2 regions of the Pseudomonas sp. GCEP-101 genome follow, and region 1 is predicted to be linked to the other one. Evidence: predicted binding sites of a transcription regulator. Region 1 holds the regulator's gene; the other holds the start of a gene.
What was found. The regulator FliA, encoded in region 1, starts transcription of late flagellar genes. The targets are predictions, from matches to a motif close to CTAAAGTTTNNNNNNNNNNNGCCGNTAA.

Region 1 (8,327 bases):
AGGACATGGGCCAGCAGGTCAACCGCCAGATGTTCGCCTCGCCCAAGGCGCTGGCCATCTCCGCGGCCATCCTCATCGCCATGGGCCTGGTGCCGGGCATGCCGCACGTATCCTTCATCGGCCTGGGCGGCCTGGCTGCCGGTGGCGCCTACCTGATCTGGCACCGCCAGCGCCAGGCCAGCCAGAAGGCCGAGCAGGAAGCCCAGGCCCAGCAGGAACTGCTGCCCGCGCAGCGCGCCGAGCAGACCAAGGAGCTGGGCTGGGACGACGTGACGCCGGTGGACATGGTCGGCCTGGAAGTGGGCTACCGCCTGATTCCGCTGGTGGACCGCAACCAGGGCGGGCAATTGCTGGCGCGGATCAAGGGCGTGCGCAAGAAGCTGTCCCAGGACCTGGGCTTCCTGATGCCGTCGGTGCACATCCGCGACAACCTCGACCTGCTGCCCAACGCCTATCGTTTGACGCTTATGGGCGTCAGCGTGGCGGAGGCCGAGATCTATCCGGACCGCGACCTGGCGATCAACCCCGGCCAGGTCTTCGGCACCCTCAATGGCATTGCCGGCAAGGACCCGGCCTTCGGCCTGGAAGCCGTGTGGATCGAAGCCTCGCAGCGCGACCAGGCGCAGTCCCTGGGCTACACCGTGGTGGACGCCAGCACCGTGGTTGCGACACACCTCAACCAGGTCCTGCACAAGCACGCCCACGAGCTGCTTGGCCACGAAGAAGTCCAGCAACTGATGCAACTGCTGGCCAAGACCTCGCCCAAGCTCGCCGAGGAGCTGGTGCCTGGGCTGATTTCCCTGTCGACCCTGCTCAAGGTGCTGCAGGCGCTGCTGCAGGAACAGGTGCCGGTGCGCGACATCCGCACCATCGCCGAAGCCATCGCCAACGTCGCGGTGAAGAGTCAAGATCCCGCCGCGATGGTGGCGGCGGTTCGCGTCGCGCTGGCCCGCGCCATCGTGCAAACCATTGTGGGACTAGAGCCGGAGCTGCCTGTGATCACTCTGGAGCCCAGGTTGGAACAGATATTGCTCAATAGTCTTCAGAAGGCCGGACAGGGCTCCGAAGAAGGCATGTTGCTGGAACCCGGAATGGCCGAGAAGCTGCAACGCTCGATGGTTGAAGCGGCGCAGCGCCAGGAGATGCTTGGCAAGCCGGCGATTCTGCTGGTGGCCGGCCCCATCCGCGCGATGATGTCGCGATTCGCCCGGATGGCGGTGCCCACCATGAACGTGCTGGCGTACCAGGAAATTCCCGACAACAAACAAGTCACGATCGTTGCCACCGTTGGGCAGAACTGATTGAGGTCCGAGGCCATGCAGGTAAAACGCTTCTTCGCCGCTGATATGCGTCAGGCCATGAAACTGGTCCGTGACGAGCTGGGCCCGGACGCCTCGATCATCGGCAATCGCCGTGTCGCTGGCGGCGTGGAACTGACCGCGGCGCTGGATTACCAGGCACCGGTGGCGGCCAGCAAGCCGAACCCGGCGCTGGAAGCCGAGCTGCGCAAGACCCAGGCGAAGATCGCCCAGGCCAAGGCCGACCTGTCGGCGCCGACCCGTGCCGCCGATGGCGTGCGCGGCGACCGTCAAATGTACGGCACCGAGAAGCCGCGCCGCAGCGCCGCCGAAACCCTCGCCGCCGCCATGGACGCACCGGTGGCCCCGGCGCCGGCCGCCGCTGGCCAGCAGGCGCTGGAGGCCATGCGCTTCGAGCTCAACGGCCTGCGTGAACTGATCGAAGTGCAGCTTGGCTCGATTGCCTGGAACCAGTTGCAGAACCAGCGTCCGAAGCAGGCCAACCTGTGGCGTCGCCTGCAGCGCATGGGCCTGCCGGCCGACCTGTCGCGCAGCCTGCTGGAGCGCGTGGCCTCTATCGCCGACCCGAAGCAGGCCTGGCGCATGCTGCTGGCGCACCTGGCACGCTCGATCAACACCCCGGAGATCGACCTGCTGGAGCAGGGCGGGGTGATCGCCCTGGTCGGCCCGGCCGGCATGGGCAAGACCACCACCCTGGCCAAGCTGGCTGCCCGCTACGTGCTGAAGTACGGCGCGCAGAGCATCGCCCTGGTGTCCATGGACAGCTTCCGCATCGGCGCGCAGGAGCAGATCAAGACTCTGGGCCGCATTCTCAATGTGCCGGTCACCCTGGTCGATCCGGGGCAGTCGCTGATCCAGGCCATGGCCCCGCTGGCGCGCAAGCGCCTGGTGCTGATCGATACCGCGGGCCTGCCGGCCAACGACCCGGCGCTGCGCATGCAGCTCGAGGCGCTGTCGTCGCTGAGCCTGAACGTGAAGAATTACCTGGTGCTGGCCGCGACCAGCCAGAGCCAGGTGCTCAAGGCCGCCTGGCAGAACTATCGTTCCTGTGGGCTGGCCGGGTGCATCCTGACCAAACTGGACGAAGCGGGCAGCCTCGGGGAAGCTCTGGCTCTGGCTATCAGCCAGCATCTCCCGGTAGCCTATCTGGCTGACGGGCCGAAGATCCCGGATGACCTGCACCTGGCACGCGCGCACCAACTGGTGAGCCGCGCGGTGAGCCTGCAGTCGCCGGAAGAGCCCTGCGAAGACGCCATGGCCGACCTGTTCGCCGGCCTTTACCAGCAGCCGGTGCGTCGCGCCAGCTGACGATTGTGAGCCCCGGGTAGGGGCGCGGGGCGGCCGCTTGGGTCGCCCAAGCGATGCGGATGCTCTGCACGATGATCCGCGAGCACCGGCAGCAGGGGAGCACCGCAGCCGGAATAGCCGAAACGCTGGTGCGTGACGGTCGAACGACGAGACAAGGTATTGATATGGGCATGCATCCCGTTCAGGTAATCGCAGTCACCGGTGGCAAGGGTGGCGTGGGCAAGACCAACGTGTCGGTGAACCTGTCGCTGGCGCTGGCCGACCTGGGTCGCCGCGTCATGCTGCTGGACGCCGACCTGGGCCTGGCCAACGTCGACGTGCTGCTGGGCCTGTCGCCCAAGCGCACGCTGGCCGACGTGATCGAAGGCGAATGCGACCTGCGTGACGTGATCCTCCAGGGCCCGGGCGGTATCCGCATCGTTCCGGCGGCCTCGGGCACCCAGAGCATGGTCCACCTCACGCCGATGCAGCACGCCGGCCTGATCCAGGCCTTCAGCGACATCAGCGACAACATCGACGTGCTGGTGGTGGACACCGCCGCCGGCATCGGCGACTCGGTGGTGAGCTTCGTCCGCGCCGCGCAGGAAGTGCTGCTGGTCGTTTGCGATGAACCCACGTCCATCACCGATGCCTATGCTTTGATCAAGCTGCTCAACCGCGACTACGGCATGACCCGTTTCCGCGTGCTGGCGAACATGGCGCACAGCCCCCAGGAGGGCCGCAACCTGTTCGCCAAGCTGACCAAGGTCACCGACCGCTTCCTCGACGTGGCCCTGCAGTACGTGGGCGCCATTCCCTACGACGAGTCGGTGCGCAAGGCGGTGCAGAAGCAGCGTTCGGTGTATGAGGCGTTCCCGCGCAGCAAGGCGTCCCTGGCCTTCCGTGCGGTGGCGCAGAAGGTCGACAGCTGGCCGCTGCCGGCCAACCCTCGAGGGCACCTGGAGTTCTTCGTCGAGCGCCTGGTGCAACATCCCACGGGTTCGGCCGTATGACCGCGGCCTCCGGAGCGCGTATGTACAGCAAGGCGCAGGCGCACAACTCCCAGGAACTGCTGATCCAGAAGCATGCCCCGCTGGTGAAGCGTATCGCCTACCACCTGCTCGGCCGCCTGCCGGCCAGCGTGCAGGTGGAAGACCTGATGCAGGCCGGCATGATCGGCCTGCTGGAGGCGGCGAAGAAATACGACGCGGGCAAGGGCGCGAGCTTCGAGACCTACGCCGGCATCCGCATCCGCGGCGCCATGCTCGACGAGGTGCGCAAGGGCGACTGGGCCCCGCGTTCGGTGCACCGCAACACCCGCATGGTCAGCGACGCCATCCGCGCCGTCGAGGCGCGCACCGGACGCGACGCTAAAGATCAGGAGGTTGCTGCCGAACTCAATATGAGCCTCGAAGATTATTACGGCATCCTCAGCGACACCCAGGGCAGCCGTCTGTACAGCTTCGACGACATGTTGCAGGACGGCGAACAAAGTGGCGGCCTTGCCGAAGACGCATCGCACCACGACAACGAGCCGTCCCACGGGCTGGAGGACGAACGCTTCCAGGCGGCGCTGGCCGACGCCATCACCAAGCTGCCCGAGCGCGAGCGGCTGGTGCTGGCCCTGTACTACGACGAGGAACTCAACCTCAAGGAGATCGGCGAAGTACTGGGCGTCAGCGAATCCCGGGTCAGCCAGTTGCACAGCCAGTGCGCCGCGCGCTTGCGTTCGCGTCTGGCGGAGTGGCGCGCTCGCTGAGCATCGGGTAGTTTCGCGCCTGCTTGTTCCTAGCGAAAAGGCTGAAGGGATTTTCCTTAGGCAAGTTATAGGCTTACGAATTTTTTGGGTGACGTTCCCTTGACGCGCCCATGGCGAGAGCGCACGACGCTCGATGAATTGACGGCACGCCCGCCAGGGCGCGTTTGGTATCGATGGAGGCAGGTTTGGACAAGAACATGAAAATTCTCATCGTGGACGACTTTTCCACGATGAGGCGCATCATCAAGAACCTCCTGCGAGACCTGGGGTTCACCAACACCGCAGAGGCCGACGACGGCACCACTGCGCTGCCGATGCTGCACAGCGGCAACTTCGACTTCCTCGTTACCGACTGGAACATGCCCGGCATGACCGGGATCGACCTGCTCCGTGCGGTCCGCGCCGACGAGCGCCTCAAGCACCTGCCGGTGCTGATGGTCACCGCCGAAGCCAAGCGCGACCAGATCATCGAAGCGGCCCAGGCCGGGGTCAACGGCTATGTGGTCAAGCCTTTCACCGCTCAGGTGCTGAAAGAAAAGATCGAGAAGATTTTCGAGCGGGTCGGCAGCTGAGGCTGGCCAAGAGGGCGTCATGGATTTCAACGAATCCGCGGGTGACTTCGAGTCGACCCTGAAAAAACACGCGCGCGAATTGGTCGACTGCCTCGAGCAGGGCGACGTTCAGACCGCCGTGCAGCTGATCTCCGAGCTCAACCAGGCGCGTGATCGCGGGCTCTACCAGGAGGTAGGCAAGCTCACCCGCGAATTGCACAACGCCATCGTCAACTTCCAGATCGACCCCAACTCCCGGCACGCCGAGGAGATGTCGCAGATCGCCGATGCAACCGACCGCCTGTCCTACGTGGTGACGATGACCGAGAAAGCGGCCAATCGCACCATGGACCTGGTGGAGGAGTGCACCCCGGTGGTGATGCACATCGAGACCCAGGCCAAGGAGCTGCAGGAAGACTGGTCGCGCTTCATGCGCCGCGAGCTGGGCCCCGAGGCCTTCCGCGAGCTGGCCAAGCGCGTCGAGCAGTTCCTCTACATCAGCGCCCAGGACAGCCGCAAGCTCTCCGCGCACCTGAACGACATCCTGCTGGCGCAGGACTTCCAGGACCTCACCGGGCAAGTGATCAAGCGCGTCACCAAGCTGGTGACCGAGGTCGAGTCGAACCTGGTGAAGCTGGTCTGGATGGCAGGGCAGGTCGATCGCTACGCCGGCATCGAGCATGACCACGACAGCATGCGCGACGCGGTGGAAAAAGAAAGATCGGCCAAGGGTGAAGGTCCGCAGATTGCTGCCGATACAAGAAAAGACGTCGTGTCCGGTCAGGACGATGTCGACGACCTGTTATCCAGCCTTGGTTTTTAAGCGTCCGCTGACGCTGTAGAGGGAGCACCCGAATGAGCTTCGACGCCGATGACGAGATCCTCCAGGACTTCCTGGTGGAGGCCGGCGAGATCCTCGAGCAACTGTCCGAGCAACTGGTCGAGCTGGAAAGCCGCCCGGATGACATGGACCTGCTCAATGCCATCTTCCGTGGGTTCCACACCGTCAAGGGTGGGGCGGGCTTCCTCCAGCTGAACGCGCTGGTGGAGTGCTGCCACATCGCTGAAAACGTCTTCGACATGCTGCGCAAGGGCGAACGCCGCGTGGATGCCGAGCTGATGGACGTGATGCTGCAGGCGCTGGATACCGTCAATGTGATGTTCCAGCAGGTGCGGGATGCGCAGGAGCCGACGCCGGCCACGCCCGAGCTGCTCGCTGCCCTGTCGCGCCTGGCCGATCCGGATGCCGCGCCGGCCGAAGCTCCGGCCGCCGAGCCCGTCGTCGAACCCGCGCCGGCGGCTGCGGCAGCCTATGGCGACATCACCGACGCCGAGTTCGAGCAACTGATGGATGCGCTCGAGCCCGCCGCCGAAGCGCCCGCGGCGCCCGTGGGCGCCGGTGGCGACGACATCACCGACGACGAATTCGAAGCGCTTCTCGACCAGTTGCACGGCAAGGGCCAGTTCAGCGCTGGCGCCAAGGAGCCGGCCAAGGCTGCTCCGGCGCCGGCCGCCGAAGCGCCGGCCGGTGGCGACGAGATCAGCGACGACGAGTTCGAAGCGCTGCTCGACCAGTTGCATGGCAAGGGCCAGTTCACCGGCGCCAAGGAGGAAGCCCCGGCTCCCGCCGAAGCGGCTGCCGAGAAGAAAGCCGAGCAAGCGCCGGCACCTGGCGGCGACGACAACATCACCGACGACGAATTCGAGAAGCTGCTCGACGAGTTGCACGGCAAGGGCCAGTTCACCGGCGCGAAGGAAGAGCCAGCGGCGGCCAAGCCGGCGGCGCCAGCCCCCGCGCCCAAGCCTGCTGCGGCGCCGGCACCGGCTGCTGCGGCGGCCAAACCTGCCGCTGCCAAGCCTGCTGCCGCCGCGCCCGCCGAGAAGCCGGCCAGCGAAGCGGAAACCACCGTGCGCGTGGACACCGCCCGCCTGGACGAGATCATGAACATGGTCGGCGAACTGGTGCTGGTGCGTAACCGCCTGGTGCGCCTGGGCCTGAACAGCGGCGACGAGGCGATGGCCAAGGCCGTCTCCAACCTCGACGTGGTGACCGCCGACCTGCAGTCGTCGGTCATGAAGACCCGCATGCAGCCGATCAAGAAGGTCTTCGGCCGCTTCCCGCGCCAGGTCCGCGATCTGGCGCGCAACCTGAAGAAAGAGATCAACCTCGAGCTGATCGGCGAAGAGACCGACCTGGACAAGAACCTGGTCGAGGCCCTGGCCGACCCGCTGGTGCACCTGGTGCGCAACGCGGTCGACCACGGCATCGAAGGCCCCGACGAGCGAGAGGCCGCCGGCAAGTCGCGTTCGGGCAAGGTGGTGCTGTCCGCCGAACAGGAAGGCGACCACATCCTGCTGTCGATCTCCGACGACGGCAAAGGCATGGACCCGGACGTGCTGCGCGCCAAGGCGGTGGAGAAGGGGCTGCTGGACAAGGATGCGGCCGATCGCCTGTCCGAGTCCGACTGCTACAACCTGATCTTCGCCCCCGGCTTCTCGACCAAGACCGAGATCTCCGACGTCTCCGGCCGCGGTGTCGGCATGGACGTGGTGAAGACCAAGATTTCCCAGCTCAACGGGATCATCAACATCTACTCGACCAAGGGCCAGGGCTCGAAGATCGTCATCAAGGTCCCGCTGACCCTGGCGATCATGCCGACCCTGATGGTGATGCTGGGCAACCAGGCCTTCGCCTTCCCGCTGGTCAACGTCAACGAGATCTTCCACCTAGACCTCTCCAACACCAACGTGGTGGACGGCCAGGAAGTGGTGATCGTCCGCGACAAGGCCCTGCCGTTGTTCTACCTCAAGCGCTGGCTGGTGCCAGGTGCGCAGCATGACGAGCCGGGCGAGGGCCACGTGGTGATCCTCTCCGTGGGCACCCAGCGCATCGGCTTCGTGGTCGACCAGCTGGTGGGCCAGGAAGAGGTGGTGATCAAGCCGCTGGGCAAGATGCTGCAAGGCACGCCGGGCATGGCGGGGGCGACCATCACCGGGGACGGGCGCATCGCGCTGATCCTCGACGTGCCGAGCATGCTCAAGCGCTACGCCCGTCGTATCTGACAATAGGGTCAGTTGACGATTCGCCACGGCCGCGACGGAACCACATTTTGCGCAGGCCAAGGCACGAGGAGATAGGTTTGGTTATTCCAAATGAGCCAGTAACGCAGCGCGGCACAAAATGCGGCCCCGTCCCTTCGGGTTGCGCAGCAAATCACGCCATGCGTCGTTGCGGAACTCGACAAGGGAATGCCATTGCCGTCGTTCCGCGTCTAGCCTGGCGTGATTTGGCGCAGCAACGCGGCTCGCGCCGAATCGTCAACTGACCCTATGGGCGTGCCGCTTGGCGCGCCCGTGTGATGGAAGAAGTTTTTTCAGGAGTGTCTATGGCTGTCAAAGTCCTGGTGGTGG
Region 2 (8,327 bases), 400 kb from region 1:
TGGGCGGCCTGGTGGGAGCCGTGGGCGCGGCGGCCTTTGCCGACCTGGCACCGATCTGGCACTTCAGCCTGCTGGCGCTGATCGCGGTGGCGATCCTGCCGTTCTTCGCCCGTCATCTGTTCGAGGGCCGTCCGGAGCCCAAGGAGGAGGAGGCGCCAGCCCGACGTGGCTGGCGCCTGCCGCCGCCGGCGCTGATGGGCCTGGGGCTGCTGACGCTGTGTGCGTTCGTCTCGGAAGGGGCGGTCGCCGACTGGGGCGCCTTGCTGCTGCACCAGGTGCTGGGTGCGTCCGAACGCCTCGCGGCGCTGGGCTTCGCCGCTTTCTCCGCGACCATGGTGCTGGGCAGGCTGTTTGGCGACCGTCTGCGGGTGCGCTTCGCCGACGAGGCGCTGGTGCGCAACCTGGCACTGCTGGCCATCGTGGGCATGCTGCTGGCGCTGTTCAGCCCTTGGGTCGTGGGCGCGATTGCCGGGTTTGCCCTGGTGGGGGCGGGACTGTCGGTGGTGGTGCCGATCCTGATCGGCGCGGCGGGCAACCGTCCGGGCGTCGAACCCTCGCGCGGCGTGGCGGCGGTGGCGTCGTTCGGCTATGGCGGCTTGCTGATGGGCCCGCCGCTGATCGGCTTCCTAGCCGAGCACGTGGGCTTGCGCCTGGCGTTGCTGGTGGTGGTGGGGCTGTGCGCCGGGCTGGTGCTGAAGGCGTCACTGGTGCGTCGTCCGCCGAAGGCGAACGCCTAGAAGGGAAGGGCACCGGCGTCCACAACAGCGCCGGTGCCCCGTTCCTGATCAGTCGTCTTCGTGCATGTGCGACTGCAGGTAGTTTTCCAGACCGACTTTCTGGATCAGGCCCAGCTGGGTTTCCAGGTAGTCGATGTGCTCTTCCTCGGACTCGAGGATGTCCTTGAGCAGGTCGCGGCTGACGTAGTCATGCACGCTTTCGCAATGCACGATCGCTTCCCGCAGGTCCTTGCAGGCCTTGAGTTCCAGGTTCAGGTCGCATTGCAGCATTTCCTGAGTATTCTCGCCGATCAGCAGCTTGCCCAGGTCCTGCAGGTTGGGCAGGCCTTCCAGGAACAGGATGCGCTCGATGAGCTTGTCGGCGTGCTTCATCTCATCGATGGACTCGTGGTACTCGTGCGCGCCGAGGCGCTTGAGGCCCCAGTCGTTCCACATGCGCGAGTGCAGGAAGTACTGGTTGATGGCGATCAGCTCGTTGCCGAGGATCTTGTTCAGATGCTGGATGACTTTCTTGTCGCCTTTCATGCCGGGGTCCTGCCGTGTGGAGTGGGAGAGAGTGAAATTCTCGCCACCTTATAACCATGTGTCAAATATAAGTCATTGAATTTGTTATAAAAAGGAATATGAATGCGAATGTTTTCATTCCGCAACTTGGCGCTAACCACCTGAATTACAGACATAAAAAAACCGGGCAGGGGCCCGGTTTCTTCGCAAAGGCGGCTGAATCGATCAGCGGTCTTCTTTCTCAACCCGCCGCGTAGGCCAGGTTGTAGTTCATCGCCTGGGCGCTCTGCAGCTCGCCGAGGGTCTCGCGAACCACCTGTTTGGCCAGGCAGGCGCACTTGCCGCACTGGGTGCCGACGCCGGTGCATTCGCGCACTTCGCGATAGTTGCAGGCGCCGTCGTAGATCGCATCGCGGATCTGGGTATCGGTAACACCGTTGCAGAGGCAGACGTACATGGTTGCACTACAGTCGCTGTGGGGTTGTTGGAAGCGATACTAATAATAATGAGAATGATTGTCAAAATTTGTGCGGGTCACTTTTGGCGGTCTCCGATAAATGGTTGATCGCTCAGTGGCTTAGCGCTGAAACCCGCATGGATGAAGGCGTGGCGTGTTGCGGTGTATGATGACTGCCCCACTGAGCGGCAGCCCTTCAAGCCCGGCAGTTTCGACCGGGCAGCAGGCTTTTCGCTCCCTAGCGCCTCACCATCAAGGAGAAGGAAATGAGCGTACTCGTAGGTAAGAAAGCTCCCGATTTCAATGTGGCCGCCGTGCTGGGCACCGGCGAGATCGTCGACAGCTTCGTGCTGTCCGAAGCCATCAAGGGCAAGTACGGCCTGGTGTTCTTCTACCCGCTGGACTTCACCTTCGTCTGCCCGTCCGAGCTGATCGCCCTGGACCACCGCATCCCTGAATTCCAGGCGCGCAACGTCGAAGTGATCGGCGTCTCCATCGACTCCCACTTCACCCACAACGCCTGGCGCAACACCCCGGTGGACAAGGGCGGCATCGGCCCGGTCAAGTACACCCTGGCCGCCGACATCACCCACGAAATCGCCAAGGCCTACGACGTTGAATCCGAAGGTGGCGTGGCCTTCCGTGGCGCCTTCCTGATCGACCAGAACGGCGTAGTGCGTTCGCAGATCGTCAACGACCTGCCGCTGGGCCGTAACATGGACGAGCTGCTGCGCCTGGTCGACGCCCTGCAGTTCACCGAGGAGCACGGCGAAGTCTGCCCGGCCAACTGGAAGAAGGGCGACAAGGGCATGACCGCTTCGCCCGAAGGCGTCGCCGCCTACCTGGCCGAGAACGCCGGCAAGCTGTAAGGCTGCCAGTGCATGAAGGAGCCCCGCCCAGGCGGGGCTTTTTTATGGCTCTTCGTAGGAGCGAGCTTGCTCGCGAACCCTGCCCCGGCGAACCGCGAGCGGGCCGGTAAGCCTTGTTCGCGAGCAAGCTCGCTCCTACAGGCCGCTGGTCGGTTTGGCGTGAGAAATAAAAAAGCCCCGCGCTTGCGGGGCTTTCATGTCGGACGGCGCGATCAGTGATCGTCTTCCATCCAGCCGCCGAATTCCTTCCAGCGGTTGACGATGCCGCAGAACAGCTCGGCGGTCTTCTCGGTGTCGTAGCGCGCCGAGTGGGCCTCGCGGTTGTCGAACTCGATGCCGGCGGTCTGGCAGGCCTTGGCCAGGACGGTCTGGCCGTAGGCGAGGCCGGCGAGGGTGGCGGTGTCGAAGCTGGAGAAGGGGTGGAACGGGTTGCGCTTCACGCCGCTGCGGTTGACCGCGGCGTTGAGGAAGCCCAGGTCGAAACTGCTGTTGTGACCGACCAGGATCGCCCGCTTGCAGCCGTTGGACTTCAGCGACTTGCGCACGCCGCGGAAGATCTCGGTCAGCGCCTGCTCTTCCGGCACGGCCATGCGCAGCGGATGGTCCAGCTTGATGCCGGTGAACTCCAGGGCGGCCTGCTCGATGTTGGCGCCTTCGAAGGGCTCCACGCGGAAGAAGTAGGTGTGCTCGGGGAACAGGTAGCCGCTTTCGTCCATGCCGATGGTGACGGCGGCGATTTCCAGCAGGGCGTCAGTGCCGGCGTTGAAGCCACCGGTCTCCACGTCCACCACCACCGGCAAGTAGCCGCGGAAGCGGCGTGCCATCGGATGGCGCGGGCCGGGCGGGAAGGAGCCGTCGAGTTCTTCTTCGAAGATTTCGTTCTCGTCACTCATGCCTCGGTCTCCAGCACACGCCAGCGCAGTTTCTCACCGGCGCGCAGCGGGACCACGTCATAGTCGCCGAACGGCAACGAGGCGGGGGCTTCCCACTCCTCACGGACGAGGGTGATGCGGTCGCTGTTGCGTGGCAGGCCGTAGAAGTCAGGGCCATGGAAGCTGGCGAAGCCTTCCAGCTTGTCCAGCGCCTTGCGCTGTTCGAAGGCTTCGGCGTACAGCTCGATGGCGGCGTAGGCGGTGTAGCAGCCGGCGCAACCGCAGGCGGCTTCCTTGGCGTGGCGCGCGTGGGGGGCCGAGTCGGTGCCGAGGAAGAACTTCGGGCTGCCGCTCGTGGCTGCATCCAGCAGGGCTTCCTGGTGGGTGTTGCGCTTGAGGATCGGCAGGCAATAGAAGTGCGGGCGGATGCCGCCGACCAGCATGTGGTTGCGGTTGTACAGCAGGTGGTGCGCGGTGATGGTGGCGCCGACGTTGGCCGGGGCGGTCTTGACGAAGGCGGCGGCATCGCCGGTGGTGATGTGCTCGAAGACCACCTTGAGCGTCGGGAAACGCTCGACCACGCGGGTCAGGTGCTCGTCGATGAAGCGCTTCTCGCGGTCGAACACGTCGACCTCGGCGCGGGTGACCTCGCCGTGCACCAGCAGCGGCAGGCCGACCTCGGCCATGGCTTCGAGCACGTGGAAGATGTTGTCGATGCTGGTGACGCCGGAATCGGAGTTGGTGGTGGCGCCGGCCGGGTACAGCTTGGCGGCGTGCACGAAACCGGACGCCTTGGCGGCGCGGACTTCCTCGGCGCTGGTGCGGTCGGTGAGGTAGAGCACCATCAGCGGCTCGAAGCGGCTGCCGGCCGGACGGGCGGCGAGGATGCGCTGGCGGTAGGCGTCGGCTTCGGCGGCGTTGCGCACCGGCGGCACCAGGTTCGGCATGATGATGGCGCGGCCGAAGGTACGGGCGGCGTCGCCGACGGTTTGCGCGAGTGCGGCGCCGTCGCGCAGGTGGATGTGCCAGTCGTCGGGGCGCAGGAGTGTCAGGCGGTCGGACATGCGGATTCCAGGGAGGCGGTTGCAGCGGGAAGAGGGTGAAATGCTACCGGAAAAGGCCGCCGCCGGCACTCGCTATCAAGTTTTGCCGAGGCCGACCGATAGAAACTGGGACGCCTATTTATCTGTGTGGATGCCGCCGTGCGCCAGCCTTCCGTTCTCCTGCTCACCCTGTGCGCCAGCCTGCCGGCCTGGGGGCTGACCTTCCAGCCGCGCCTGGAAAATGCGCAATGGACGGTGGCGGGCGACCAGTTCGAGTGCCGGTTGTCGCAGAATGTCGGCGGGTTCGGCGTCGGCGAGTTCGTCTGGCGCGCCGGCGAGCAGCCGACCTTCCGCCTGAAATCCCAGCAGGGCTGGCTGGGCAGCGGTTCTGCGACCTTGCTGGCCGCGGCGCCACCGTGGCGCCCGGGGCAGGGCGATCTGAACCTGGGCTCCGTGCGGGTGGGCTCGGGGGACGTGCCGTTCAACAGTACCCAACAGCAGGCCGGGCGCCTGCTGGGTGGCTTGCTGGAGGGTCGCACGCCGGAAGTTCGCCACCGCACGCGCACGGGCGAGAATCTGCTGGTGCGTTTGTTGCCCACCCGTTTCGCCGACGGTTACGCGCAGTTCCAGGACTGTTCGACGAAAATGCTACCGGTCAACTTCGACCAGGTGCGCCAGAGCCAGGTCGGTTTCCCCGATGGCGGCACCGAGGTCGATGCCCTGGGCCGTGCCAAGCTGGACATCATCCTGCAGTACATGAAGGCCGACCCGACGGTGAACCGCATCGAACTGGACGGCCATTCCGACAACAGCGGCAACCGCCTGGCCAATCGCGAAGCTTCGCGCCGTCGGGCCATCGCGGTCATGGACTACCTCAAGGCCAATGGCGTGGCCGAATCGCAGATCACCGTGCGCTTCTATGGCGAGCGCTACCCGCTGGTGAAGAACAACTCCGCCGCCAATCGCGCGCTGAACCGCCGGGTGACGGTGAACCTGTCCCGCGAGGCGGTGGTCGACGAGCCGCCCGCCGAAGCCCCGTCGGCGCCCGCCGCGGCGCCCAGCGCGCCTGCCCCCGCCGCACCGAGCGCACCGGCCGCCAGTGCGGCCAAGACCCCTGTCGCGCCTCCCGCAGCGCCCAAGGGCTGAGTCGCGGCATCGGGTCGCACCGATGATAGATTTTGTCGCTTTGTCGTCAAAAGCTGTCGCCCCTCTGTAAATTACTCCGAGCGGACAGTAGAATCGGTCCCTTTCGTGACAACCCCCGTGGAGTTGAGTGGCATGGCGGACGTGAAGAAGGTAGTCCTGGCGTATTCCGGTGGCCTGGATACCTCCGTGATTCTGAAGTGGCTGCAGGATACCTATAACTGTGAAGTGGTGACCTTCACCGCCGACCTGGGTCAGGGCGAGGAGGTCGAGCCGGCCCGCGCCAAGGCCAAGCAGATGGGCGTGAAAGAAGTCTTCATCGAGGACCTGCGAGAAGAGTTCGTCCGCGACTTCGTCTACCCGATGTTCCGTGCCAACACTGTCTACGAAGGCGAGTACCTGCTGGGTACGTCCATCGCCCGTCCGCTGATCGCCAAGCGCCTGATCGAGATCGCCAACGCCACCGGCGCTGACGCCATCTCCCACGGCGCCACCGGCAAGGGCAACGACCAGGTGCGTTTCGAGCTGGGCGCCTACGCGCTCAAGCCGGGCGTGAAGGTCATCGCGCCCTGGCGCGAGTGGGACCTGCTGTCCCGCGAGAAGCTGATGGACTACGCCGAAGCCCACAACATCCCGATCGAGCGCCACGGCAAGAAGAAATCGCCGTACTCCATGGATGCCAACCTGCTGCACATCTCCTATGAAGGCGGCGTGCTGGAAGATACCTGGACCGAGCACGAAGAGGACATGTGGAAGTGGACCGTCTCCCCGGAGAAGGCCCCTGACGCGCCGACCTACATCGAGCTGACCTACCGCAAGGGCGACATCGTCGCCATCGACGGCAAGGACCTGACCCCGGCCCAGGTGCTGACCGAGCTGAACCGCATCGGCGGCGCCAACGGTATCGGTCGCCTGGACATCGTCGAGAACCGCTACGTCGGCATGAAGTCCCGTGGCTGCTACGAGACCCCCGGCGGCACCATCATGCTCAAGGCGCACCGTGCCATCGAGTCGATCACCCTGGACCGCGAAGTCGCTCACCTGAAGGACGAGCTGATGCCGCGCTACGCCAAGCTGATCTACACCGGCTACTGGTGGAGCCCGGAGCGCGAGATGCTCCAGCAGATGATCGACGCCTCCCAGGAACACGTGAACGGCGTCGTGCGCCTGAAGCTGTACAAGGGCAACGTCATCGTCACCGGCCGCAAGTCCGACGACTCGCTGTTCGATGCCAACATCGCGACCTTCGAGGAAGACGGCGGCGCCTACAACCAGGCCGATGCCGCGGGCTTCATCAAGCTCAACGCACTGCGCATGCGCATCGCCGCGAACAAGGGCCGCAAGCTGTTCTAAGCGATCCCTGCAGGGGCGAGTTGCTCGCGAAGCTTTTGCTTTTTGCGCGGTTCGCGAGCAAGCTCGCTCCTACAGTAGAACAACAATCCCCGGCCACGAGCCGGGGTTTGTGTTTATAAGCCCGCACTCCGGGCACCTGATGAGGAAAGAACCGATGAGACTGCTGCATACCATGCTGCGCGTCGGCGACATGGAAAAATCCATCGCCTTCTACACCGAAGTCCTGGGCATGACCCTGCTGCGCCGCAAGGATTATCCGGACGGCCAGTTCACCCTGGCGTTCGTGGGGTACGGCAACGAAGACGACAACAGCGTCATCGAGCTGACCTACAACTGGGGTGTGGAGAAGTACGAGCTGGGCACCGGCTACGGCCACATCGCCCTCGAAGTGGCCGACGTCTACAAGGCCTGCGAGGACATCCGCTCCCGCGGCGGCAAGATCACCCGCGAGCCGGGGCCGATGAAGCACGGCACCAGCATCCTGGCCTTCGTCGAGGACCCGGACGGCTACAAGATCGAGCTGCTGAGCCCGCAGCGCAAGGACTGATCCTTCGCCTGCCGCCTGCGCGTTCCCGGAAAACCCCGCCCACCTGGCGGGGTTTTTCTTTTGCAGGGCGTCATCAGAACGTCATCGCAGCGTTCATACTCAGGAGGCATCGACGCCGGACGCGTCGATTGCGGAAGCAGTTTCCGCCATTCGCTTGTCAGAGTCAGAAGGAGCGCGCTGCGGGCAGGAGAATCCCCGCCGCGACGCCCCCGGCAATGACGGCCGAACGGACGGCCGCATCGATTTATCGGAAGGCCCGCGCTTCGGCGCCCGGCTTCCATCGTCAAGGAATACAGCATGTCCCCAAGACCGGTAAACAATGCCTCGGTCAGCCCCAAGGGCAGCCTTGAAACCCTCTCCCAGCGTGAAGTCCACCAGCTCAGCGAAGCGGGCTCTGGCAGCACGTACAAACTTTTCCGCCAGTGTGCCCTGGCCATCCTCAACACCGGCACCCAGATCGACAACGCCAAGCACATTCTCGACGCCTACCGCGACTTCGAGCTGGAAATCCACCAGCAGGACCGCGGCGTGCGCCTGGAACTGTTCAACGCGCCGGCTGACGCCTTCGTCGACGGCGAGATGATCGCCAGCACCCGCGAGATGCTCTTCAGCGCCCTGCGCGACATCGTCTACACCCAGAATGCCCTGAACAGCCGGCGCTTCGGCCTGGACAGCTCGGCCGGCATCACCGACTACGTCTTCCACCTGCTGCGCAACGCCCGCGCCCTGCGCGCCGGGGTGGAGCCGAAGATCGTCGTGTGCTGGGGCGGCCACTCCATCAGCACCAACGAGTACAAGTACA

Region 2: a site for FliA is predicted at 4,578-4,605, ahead of N0B71_RS01685 (flagellar protein MotY). Genes of this name have one in related genera too.

The regions. Positions count from the first base shown of each region.
Region 1 covers NZ_CP104011.1:6,196,386-6,204,712, reverse strand. The annotation lists gene flhA (flagellar biosynthesis protein FlhA) at 1-1,301, shown strand, start outside; gene flhF (flagellar biosynthesis protein FlhF) at 1,317-2,627, shown strand; gene fleN (flagellar synthesis regulator FleN) at 2,792-3,619, shown strand; gene fliA (RNA polymerase sigma factor FliA) at 3,616-4,365, shown strand; gene N0B71_RS28005 (chemotaxis response regulator CheY) at 4,563-4,937, shown strand; gene N0B71_RS28000 (protein phosphatase CheZ) at 4,957-5,739, shown strand; gene N0B71_RS27995 (chemotaxis protein CheA) at 5,772-7,979, shown strand; gene N0B71_RS27990 (protein-glutamate methylesterase/protein-glutamine glutaminase) at 8,303-8,327, shown strand, end outside.
Region 2 covers NZ_CP104011.1:362,192-370,518, reverse strand. The annotation lists gene N0B71_RS01715 (MFS transporter) at 1-737, shown strand, start outside; gene bfrB (bacterioferritin BfrB) at 786-1,262, opposite strand; gene N0B71_RS01705 (bacterioferritin-associated ferredoxin) at 1,483-1,698, opposite strand; gene N0B71_RS01700 (peroxiredoxin) at 1,965-2,567, shown strand; gene rnt (ribonuclease T) at 2,780-3,460, opposite strand; gene pyrC (dihydroorotase) at 3,457-4,503, opposite strand; gene N0B71_RS01685 (flagellar protein MotY) at 4,642-5,628, shown strand; gene N0B71_RS01680 (argininosuccinate synthase) at 5,761-6,978, shown strand; gene gloA (lactoylglutathione lyase) at 7,133-7,525, shown strand; gene ppnN (nucleotide 5'-monophosphate nucleosidase PpnN) at 7,823-8,327, shown strand, end outside.